Regions from separate parts of the Paenibacillus sp. FSL H8-0282 genome, predicted to be linked through region 1. Evidence: predicted binding sites of a transcription regulator. Region 1 holds the regulator's gene; each other region holds the start of a gene.
What was found. The regulator Rex, encoded in region 1, represses fermentation and respiration genes when NADH is low (regulators of the CRP and FNR family bind a similar motif). The targets are predictions, from matches to a motif close to TTGTGAAATATTTCACAA.
Positions count from the first base shown of each region.

Region 1 (3,209 bases):
CATTTTTCCCAGTTAATACCCAGTACACTGCATTTTCATCCCAAACCGATTTTTGTGCTTTGGTTACCTCTGTTAGACCCGCTCTGGTTTTGGCAACATCCTTAGCGATATCACGCTCGTTCCATTGATCTTTCATAATATAGGCATAGAACTGGATAAGTCCAAACCCCAGGAGCAGAATCAGAACTGACCCCAGGAGGATCCATTTTTTCCTTTTCTTCAAGGTACAGCTCCCTTTCTAGTAATATATCTTTTTTGATTATATAACACACCCGCGTGTTTATCCAAAATTTCATAATTTTCTAGCTTTCCCAGTCTTAAAAATGCACAAAAGGCCGCAACTTTTGCTAAAAGCAAAAAGTCACAGCCTATTATTTATTCGTTATTCTCCAGACTTAACGCTTCAATAAACCTTCGAAGGCTTCTTGCGCTTTACGCCGGATAGCTTCCTCATCCAGGGTTAAGCATTGTCCATGCTTGATGACCTGTTTACCATTCACCCACACATGCTCAACATCCTTAGCGCTAGCAGAGTAAACTGCATGAGACAACAGATCTGTGTGTGGCAGCAAATGCGGCTGATCGATATCAATAGCAATGAAATCAGCTTTCATCCCTACAGCAAGTCTGCCTACATTATTTAAAAAGATGGACTGCGCGCCATATTCTGTAGCCATACGCAGAGCTTCTGGAGCAGGGACAGCCGTTGGATCACCGCTGACACCCTTATGAATGAGAGCTGCAAGCCGCATCTCTTCAAACATATCCAAGTTATTGTTACTTGCCGCGCCATCCGTGCCAAGAGACACCTTCACACCAGCTTTTAGAAGATCAGTAACCCGAGCCACTCCGCTAGCCAGCTTCAAATTACTGCCCGGATTATGAGATACACCCACATTATGGCGAGCCAAGATCTCAATCTCTTCATCATTTAAATGAACACCATGTGCAACTATCGAGGGACGTGTGAACATTCCAAGCTTCTCTAAGTGAGCTACAGGACGTAACCCGTAATCCGCCACATTTTGTTCCACTTCACGTTTCGTTTCGGACATATGCGTATGCATCGGTAAATCCAGATCATGCGCTGCCTGCACGAACTTAACCAGGAAGTCCGGAGGGCAAGTATAAGGGGCGTGTGGCGAGATCATAGTAGTAATTCTACCGTCAGCCTTTCCATGCCAGTTACGGGCAAAAGAAATCGCTTCCGCAAGCTTGTGATTCTGTACATCCTCTGGACATAACCCGATCACACCACGCATCAATACGGAACGGATACCTGATAACTCAGCTACCTCGGCTACTCGGTCCATATGATCATACATATCGAGGAAGGTCGTAGTTCCACCCTTCAGCATTTCCAATACAGATAAGGAGGTTCCCCAGTATACATCATCACCGGTGAACTTTTCCTCCATCGGCCACATTTTCTCCTGAAGCCACACTTGTAGCGCTAAATCATCTCCATATCCACGCAGCAAAGACATCGCCGCATGACCATGTGTGTTTACAAGTCCAGGCATGAACAGCAGACGGCTGCCATCAACCACTTGCACTCCAGCTTCCATCTGAGGCTCTTCTTTTCCTATGTAAGTGATTAAATCATCTTCAATAGTCATATATCCACTCAGAACCGGCTCATCCGTTTCCGGAGTCAGAAAATACCCGCCCTTAATTATCGTTTTATTGTTGTTCATGTTCACTTTCTTCCTTTCCATCCCGCAAGTAATAAGCAAGACTTTGCAGATCAGTTGTAAAATCAGCTGCATGCACCCGGATATTCGGTGGTGTCTTCAGAATCACAGGGGCAAAGTTCAAAATCGCTTCAATCCCAGAAGAAATGAGGATATCTGCTACATTTTGAGCTTCTGAATCAGGTACGGTAATAATGGCAATGCGAATACCTTGCTCACGAATTGTGCTGCCTAGTTCATCCATCGGTTGCACAGTAAGGGAGTTGATCTTACGTCCAACCTTAGGAGCGTACGAATCAAATATAGCCGTGATTTTCATAGTATCTTTGAGATATGCATTGTAATTAGACAAGGCATGTCCGAGATTACCTGCTCCAACTAAAGCTACATTAAGCTGTTGATCCAGCTTCAGGATATGACGGATTTTCTCAATAAGATACGTTACATCATAGCCGATACCTTTTCTGCCGAAGTCACCAAAATATGCTAAATCCTTACGAATCTGTGCGGGATTAAGATCAAGCTTTTGCCCAAGTTCCTGAGAGGAAACTGTTAATATTTCGCGATTCTGGAGATCATTCAAAAAACGCAAGTACACAGGCAGTCTGCGAACAACGGCTTCTGATATTTTATCCGATTTCATATTTTCCCTCCTAAAAATAGTAATGTTCTTGTGAAAATCCATATTCAAACGTCTACCTCTCCTTATTAAGGACGGTACTGTAACACACCGCCCTTAAGGATAAGGAGGAGCTAAACTGAAGACGAGCGTTTTAAGAAGCGCCGCCATCCTCTAGCCATTCCGCTATGCGAGGGACCATTTGATCAGTAAGCATATGCTCCATTTTGGGACCAGGCAATGAATAAAGGAAATACTTCCCGTAATGAGATTCAATAACCCTCGTATCATAAACAATAACTATTCCGCGATCCTGCGCCGTGCGAACCAGTCTTCCGAATCCCTGCTTAAAACGAATAACCGCTTGAGGAACAGATAATTTCATGAACGGATTCTTCTTCTGGGCCTGCAATAACTCAGACTTCGCTTCCGCCAACGGGTGATTCGGTGGTTGAAACGGAAGTCTCACGATGGCCAGGCAAGTCAGTGCTTCACCTGGAATATCTACACCTTCCCAGAAGCTGCTCGTCCCCAGCAATACGGATGCTGCACTGTCCTGAAAGCGGCGGATCAGCTTGCTCCGGCTGCCACCTTCCACGCCTTGACCAAGCACCGTAATCTCTTGTGAGGCCAAAGCCTCTTTAAGCGGATCATATACCTGACGCAGCATTTTATAAGAAGTAAACAGAACCAGCATCCGCCCACGTGTTGTTTTAGCAGCTTCCGATAATGACTGTACGAGTGTATCGACAAATCGAGCATCGCCCACACTCCCCTTCACACTAGGAAAATCACGCGGTATAACTAGCAGTGCCTGCTCGCGATACTTAAAGGGAGATGGAAGGAGTGAGGTCATTAGACGTCCCTCTTCTACAGCTTCGTTAAGTCCGAGATTA
Region 1 covers NZ_CP150146.1:4,622,459-4,625,667, forward strand. Annotated here, with positions in the region: gene NST94_RS20000 (DUF5590 domain-containing protein) at 1-223, opposite strand, end outside; gene NST94_RS20005 (amidohydrolase) at 396-1,697, opposite strand; gene NST94_RS20010 (redox-sensing transcriptional repressor Rex) at 1,684-2,337, opposite strand; gene dinG (ATP-dependent DNA helicase DinG) at 2,468-3,209, opposite strand, start outside.

Region 2 (3,209 bases), 1.8 Mb from region 1:
AAGCTTAGCATATAGGAAATATCGGCCAAAAACCCGCTTAATGCCGTCCCCAGTGCTACACCAATATTATTGGCGACATAAATAACATTAAACAGCTCACCACGCTGCTTCGTGAAACGAAAGCCGATAAATGCCTGAATGGCAGGTAATGATAAGGAATTAAATAATCCTACCAGTCCCATTGCTACCATAAATAACGTCCAGTTGTTACTAGCTGCCGGCAAGGTGAACAGTGCCAAAGCATTCATGGCGAGCGCTCCGACAATCAGCCGGTTAACGCCTACCTTATGATAGAGTGAGCCCCCGAGTAGTTGACCCACGATCCCACCAACCGATTGAATAAGAATCACCAGTCCAGCATCTGACATGCTGCGTCCAAGCTCATCAAATACATACATCGTAACGAGCGGCCACATCAGCGCACTACCTGTTGCGTTAATTAGGCTGGCAATTAGAAATATTTTCACTTCTTTTGGATATGCCTGTAAAAACTTCATAAGTAGTGTACATCCCCTGTTATATATGTGTCATTAATTCATCCAGTATCATCCCAAAACAGGGCTATGAGCAAGCATACACATTGACGTTTTATCGTGATAAAGTACGCATGAAATCTAGAGGATAAGACGCATATATCGCATGAAATATCCCGTCTCCCTTGGGGTTCACGTCCGCAGTCCTCCCTAGTTCTAATATCTATTCTTATTTTAAAGCCGTGGCTGTCGTCCGTAAAGCAAACTAAACAAGAAGAAACTGATTCGCTTTTAGAAAGACGGGGTAATAGAGCCTAGAAACACTCCCCCTTCAAAATTCGCCGTGATCCGATTTCGTTCCCCCGAGCGCGGATAAATCACGGCGGATTTTTTTGTGTCTACATAACAAAAAGCACCCCTAAAACATTAACGCCACCAATAAGGCAGACCTTGAATGTTCTATGGAGTGCTCTATAAGACGAGCTTAAGCGTGTTTTTTGACACTGCTGCCGGACATGCTATCTACGGATTGAATAGCCGTAGGTGCTTTACGCAAGTATGCCATCCAATAGGCAGCTGCGACAAATATTGCCCCACCCGTTAGATTGCCGAGCCAGACGGGAACAAAGTTAGTGAAGTATTGCCCCCATGAATAATAACCTTCAAAAATAGCTGCTGGAATTAGGAACATGTTAGCTACAACGTGCTGGAATCCGATCGCAACAAAGGCCATCGTTGGAAACCAAATACCAAGGATTTTGCCGCTGAAGTTATCTGCTCCATAGGAGAGCCATACGGCCAGCGCAACGAGCCAGTTACAGCCGATACCCGAAACAAATGCCGGAAAGAATTCTGCATCGATTTTATGACCAGCCATATCCACCAATTTTTCTAAATACACACCCTCTGAAGTTAAACCCACCACATGACCGAAGAAATAAGCTACAAATAATGCCCCTGCCAGATTACTAATCGTAATGAGCAAAAGATTCTTCACAACTTCCCAGAAAGAAATCTTCTTAGCCATAAAAGCGAGCGGCACGGCCATCATATTCCCTGTCAGCAGTTCTCCACCTGCAAGGAGTACCATGATCAGCCCAACGGGGAAGACTGCGGCTCCGATAAAGTTAGCAATGGAACCCCATTCCTGTGGTGCGCCAGCAATGACGCGAATATCTAATAAAAACCCGAGCGCAATAAACGCTCCTCCCAAAAAGCCCAGAATAAGTACGGTACTTAGCGGATTATGAGCTTTTTTTATGCCGTTCTCTACAGTTACTTCGGCAATTTGCTGCGGTTTGCTATAAGCCATGGTTCCTATCCCCTTCATCTATTTACTTCAAATTTGTTCCTTTATGACCATTGTAGCGTGTCGTAAAATACATTAACGTGATAATTATCACTTTGAGAAAACTAAGTGAAAGTTTTCACTGACATGTCAAATTTACTGCGACCTGAGCACAAATAGAAGTTTGTGTATGACCGGCTAAGCCAGCATATCTTGTTTCGTTGGATTACATTTGAGCGTACGCAGCAGCTATCGGACACAGTTGTCCTTATATGCAGCTAGATCTCACAGTAGCTATACCTCACTGTAGTCATACCTCACTATAGTCATACTTCACTATCGGCATTCTATCGGACTCGGATGACTCTAATCGTAGCTTTTGAGCATATTTGGCCCACACCCGGACATCGGACTCAGATAACCTTATTCGTAACTTTCGAGCACATTTGACTCGCTATCGGACTCCATAGTCGCTATTAGCACCAAAAACACACTAGTTGTACCTCGTTCTATGTAATAGCTGCACTGGAGTCCGAAAGCACACTCAAAAGGCGATTATTTGCTAAATAGCGGCTTCTGAGTCCGAAAGCTTCTGCAGGGGGCGATGACTCGGCACGATCGGACTCAGTTGACCTTATATGTAGCTTTTGAGCACATTTGGCTCGCTATCGGACCCCATAGTCGCTATTGGCACGAAAAACACACTAGTTGTACCTCATTCTATGTAATAGCTGCATTGGAGTCCGAAAGCACACTCAAACGGCGATTTATTGCTAATTAGCGGCTTCTGAGTCCGAAAGCTTCTGCGGAGGGCGATGATTCAGCACGATCGGACTCAGATGACCCTAATCTTAGCTTTCGAGCACATTTGACTCACTATCGGACCCCATAGTCGCTATTAGCACGAAAAACACACTAGTTGTACCTCATTCTATGTAATAGCTGCATTGGAGTCCGAAATCACACTCAAACGGCGATTATTTGCTATATAGCGGCTTCTGAGTCCGAAAGCATCTGCGGAGGGCGGTGACTCAGCACGATCGGACTCAGATGACCTTATACGTAGCTCTTGAGCACATTTGGCTCGCTATCGGACCCCATAGTCGCTATTGGCACCAAAAACACACTAGTTGTACCTCATTCTATGTAATAGCTGCACTGGAGTCCGAAATCACACTCAAAAGGCGATTATTTGCTAAATAGCGGCTTCTGAGTCCGAAAAATTCTGCGGAGGGCGATGACTCAGCACGATCGGACTCAGTTGACCTTATACAGAGCTCCTGAGTCCGAAAGCTTCTGCAGAAGGTGATGACTCAGCACGATCGGACTCAGATGACCTTATACGTAGCTTTTGAGCACATTTGGCTTGCTACCATCACCGAAGCCATTGGATTGCATCTACCCAAGCAGCTAATCATTCTGCACCTAACAAAAAAAGCAGCAATCCT
Region 2 covers NZ_CP150146.1:6,432,400-6,435,608, forward strand. Annotated here, with positions in the region: gene NST94_RS27980 (MFS transporter) at 1-497, opposite strand, end outside; gene NST94_RS27985 (formate/nitrite transporter family protein) at 958-1,785, opposite strand.
Region 2: a site for Rex is predicted at 1,889-1,906, ahead of NST94_RS27985 (formate/nitrite transporter family protein). Genes of this name have one in related genera too.

Region 3 (3,209 bases), 270 kb from region 1:
TAATGGTCAGTACCGATTGAGTCGGTACAGAATCACGATATGTTTTGTTTTTACGGATCATAGTCATGAAGGTTTCAACCAATTCTACTGCGATGCTGTCTACAGCATCGTCATTGTTACCGTAGCAAGGGAATTCGCCTTCGGTTTCGAAGTCGATCGCAATACCTTGTTCGTTACGAATAGGTTTTACTTTGGCGTATTTAATTGCGCTTAGTGAGTCAGCTGCAACGGACAGCCCAGCAATACCACAAGCCATCGTACGCAGAATGTCACGGTCATGCAGCGCCATTTCGATACGTTCGTAAGAATATTTGTCATGCATATAGTGAATGATGTTCAAAGTGTTAACATAAGTCTTAGCCAACCACTCCATCATCGGTTTGAAACGTTTCATTACTTCGTCATAATCCAGATATTCAGAAGTGATCGCTGGGAATTCCGGTCCAACTTGTGCTCCGGATTTTTCATCTACACCACCATTGATAGCATACAGTAATGCTTTTGCCAGGTTGGCACGAGCACCGAAGAACTGCATTTGTTTACCGATACGCATTGGAGATACGCAGCAAGCAATCGCATAATCTTCACCCCAGTATGGACGCATTACATCGTCATTTTCATACTGAATTGCACTAGTTTCGATGGAAACCTTAGCACAATATTTTTTGAAGGCTTCAGGCAATTTTTCGGACCACAGTACAGTTAAGTTTGGTTCCGGAGCTGGACCCAAGTTGTACAGGGTGTTCAAGAAACGGAAGCTGTTCTTAGTAACACGAGTTGTTCCGTCTTCAGCCATACCACCGATGGATTCAGTTACCCATGTTGGGTCGCCGGAGAACAGATCATTATAGTCAGGTGTACGCAAGAATTTCACGATACGCAGTTTCATTACGAAATGATCGACGATTTCTTGTACTTGTTCTTCAGTCAAAGTACCTTCAGCAATATCGCGTTCTGCATAGATGTCCAGGAAAGAGGACACACGGCCCAAGGACATCGCCGCACCATTTTGTTCTTTAACTGCTGCCAGATATCCGAAGTATACCCATTGAGTAGCTTCTTTGAAGTTGGTCGCTGGTCTGGAAATATCCATACCATGAGCGGCTGCCATTTCTTTCAATTCGCCAAGTGCACGAATTTGCTCGGACAGCTCTTCACGCAAACGAATGATATCTTCAGTCATGGAATCAACTTCAAGCTCAGTTTGTTGTTGTTTTTTGTCTTTAATGAGGAAATCAATACCGTACAGAGCAATGCGGCGGTAGTCGCCGATGATGCGTCCGCGGCCGTAAGCATCAGGAAGACCTGTAATTACGCCGGATTTACGCACAGCTCTCATGTCTGGTGTATATGCATCAAATACGCCTTGGTTATGCGTTTTGCGAATGTTCGTAAACATGTCAACGATGTTTTGTGGAAGCTCGAAGCCATAAGCCTTCGTAGCATCAACCATCATCTTGATCCCGCCGAATGGCTGGATGGAACGTTTGAAAGGAGCATCAGTCTGTACGCCTACAATTTGTTCCTTGTCCTTGTCAATGTAGCCTGGAGCATGTGAAGTGATTGTGGAGACAGTATCTAGGGAAACATCCCATACGCCGCCTCTTTCTCTTTCTTCCTTGCTCAATTGGGAAATAATCTTCCACAGTTCAGTTGTGTTACTAGTAGGTCCTACGAGGAATTCTTCGTTTCCTTCATAAGGCTTAATGTTACTTGCGATAAAGTTGTTAACGTCAACTTTTCTGGACCATTTACCTTTTGTAAAACTTCTCCAACCGGATTTCACTTCTTGTACATCTTTTTCAATCACCGACATGCTAAATCCCTCCATCTATATTTATAATATTTGTAGAGATCGCGGGCTTGAAGGTTGATCCCGTGTCTCGTGATCCCAAGAAAGATATGGTTGTTCGAAAATTCACAATCATTGTTCCATGTATGGGACCGTTGTTTATATAAACATTTTAGTTTATTTTCTATAAATAGACTGTGACAAATATCACCTTTCGGGTGATATTTGTCACTTATATCTAATCCACAACCATCCTATTATCTACTTAACCAAATATTAATTATCAAATCTTCCGTAGAAAGCATTACGGTATACATCTGCAAGTTCAGATACCAGTGGCAGCTTAGGATTGGCAGTTGTACATTGATCTTCAAATGCACGGTCAGCCAAGTAATCTACACGGGATTCAAAATCCTTAGGATCAAAGCCCAATTGTTGGAAGGATTCTTCGATACCCAGTTTTTTGTTCATGTCGCGAATAGCATTGATCAGGCTAGTTACACCTTCTTCAGTTGTGCGAGCTGGCAATCCCAGAATACGGGCGATTTCTGCATAACGCTCGTCAGCTACGAAGTGTGAATATTTAGGGAACGAAGCGAACTTCGTAGGTTTCTTAGCATTGTAACGAATAACGTGTGGCATAAGGATCGCATTAGTACGACCGTGAGCAGTGTGATATTGACCGCCCCATTTATGCGCCAAGCTGTGGTTAATACCCAGGAAAGCATTAGCAAAGGCCATACCAGCAAGTGTTGATGCGTTATGCATTTTTTCACGGGCAACTCTGTCGCCTTCAAGAGCCGATTTTTCAAGGTATTGGAATACCAATTGGATTGCTTTAATTGCCAGACCATCCGTGTAGTCACTCGCCATAACAGATACATAAGCTTCGATGGCATGTGTCAATACGTCCATACCTGTATCAGCTACAGCAGTTTTTGGCAAGCTATATACGAACTCTGGATCAATGATAGCTACGTCTGGAGTTAGCTCGTAGTCAGCCAAAGGATATTTAGTGTGTTGTTCAGTTGTTTTATCGGTAATAACTGCGAAAGATGTTACTTCCGAACCCGTACCCGAAGTAGTTGGAATCGCTACAAACTTAGCTTTGTTTCCAAGTTTAGGGAATTTGTAAACCCGTTTACGGATATCCATGAATTTTTGTTTCAGACCGTTAAAGTCAGCGTCTGGATGTTCATAGAATAACCACATTCCTTTTGCAGCATCCATTGGGGAACCACCGCCAAGTGCGATGATGCAGTCCGGTTGGAATCTGTTCATCATTGCTGTACCTTTTTCAACTGTAGTTGTCGATGGATCTGGTTCAACTTCCGAGAACACTTCGATCGCTACAGGAGTTTGGCGTTGACGCAGGTAATGTTCAACTCTCTCAACATATCCAAGCTTAACCATCATT
Region 3 covers NZ_CP150146.1:4,894,164-4,897,372, forward strand. Annotated here, with positions in the region: gene pflB (formate C-acetyltransferase) at 1-1,816, opposite strand, end outside; gene adhE (bifunctional acetaldehyde-CoA/alcohol dehydrogenase) at 2,069-3,209, opposite strand, start outside.
Region 3: a site for Rex is predicted at 1,907-1,924, ahead of pflB (formate C-acetyltransferase). Genes of this name have one in related genera too.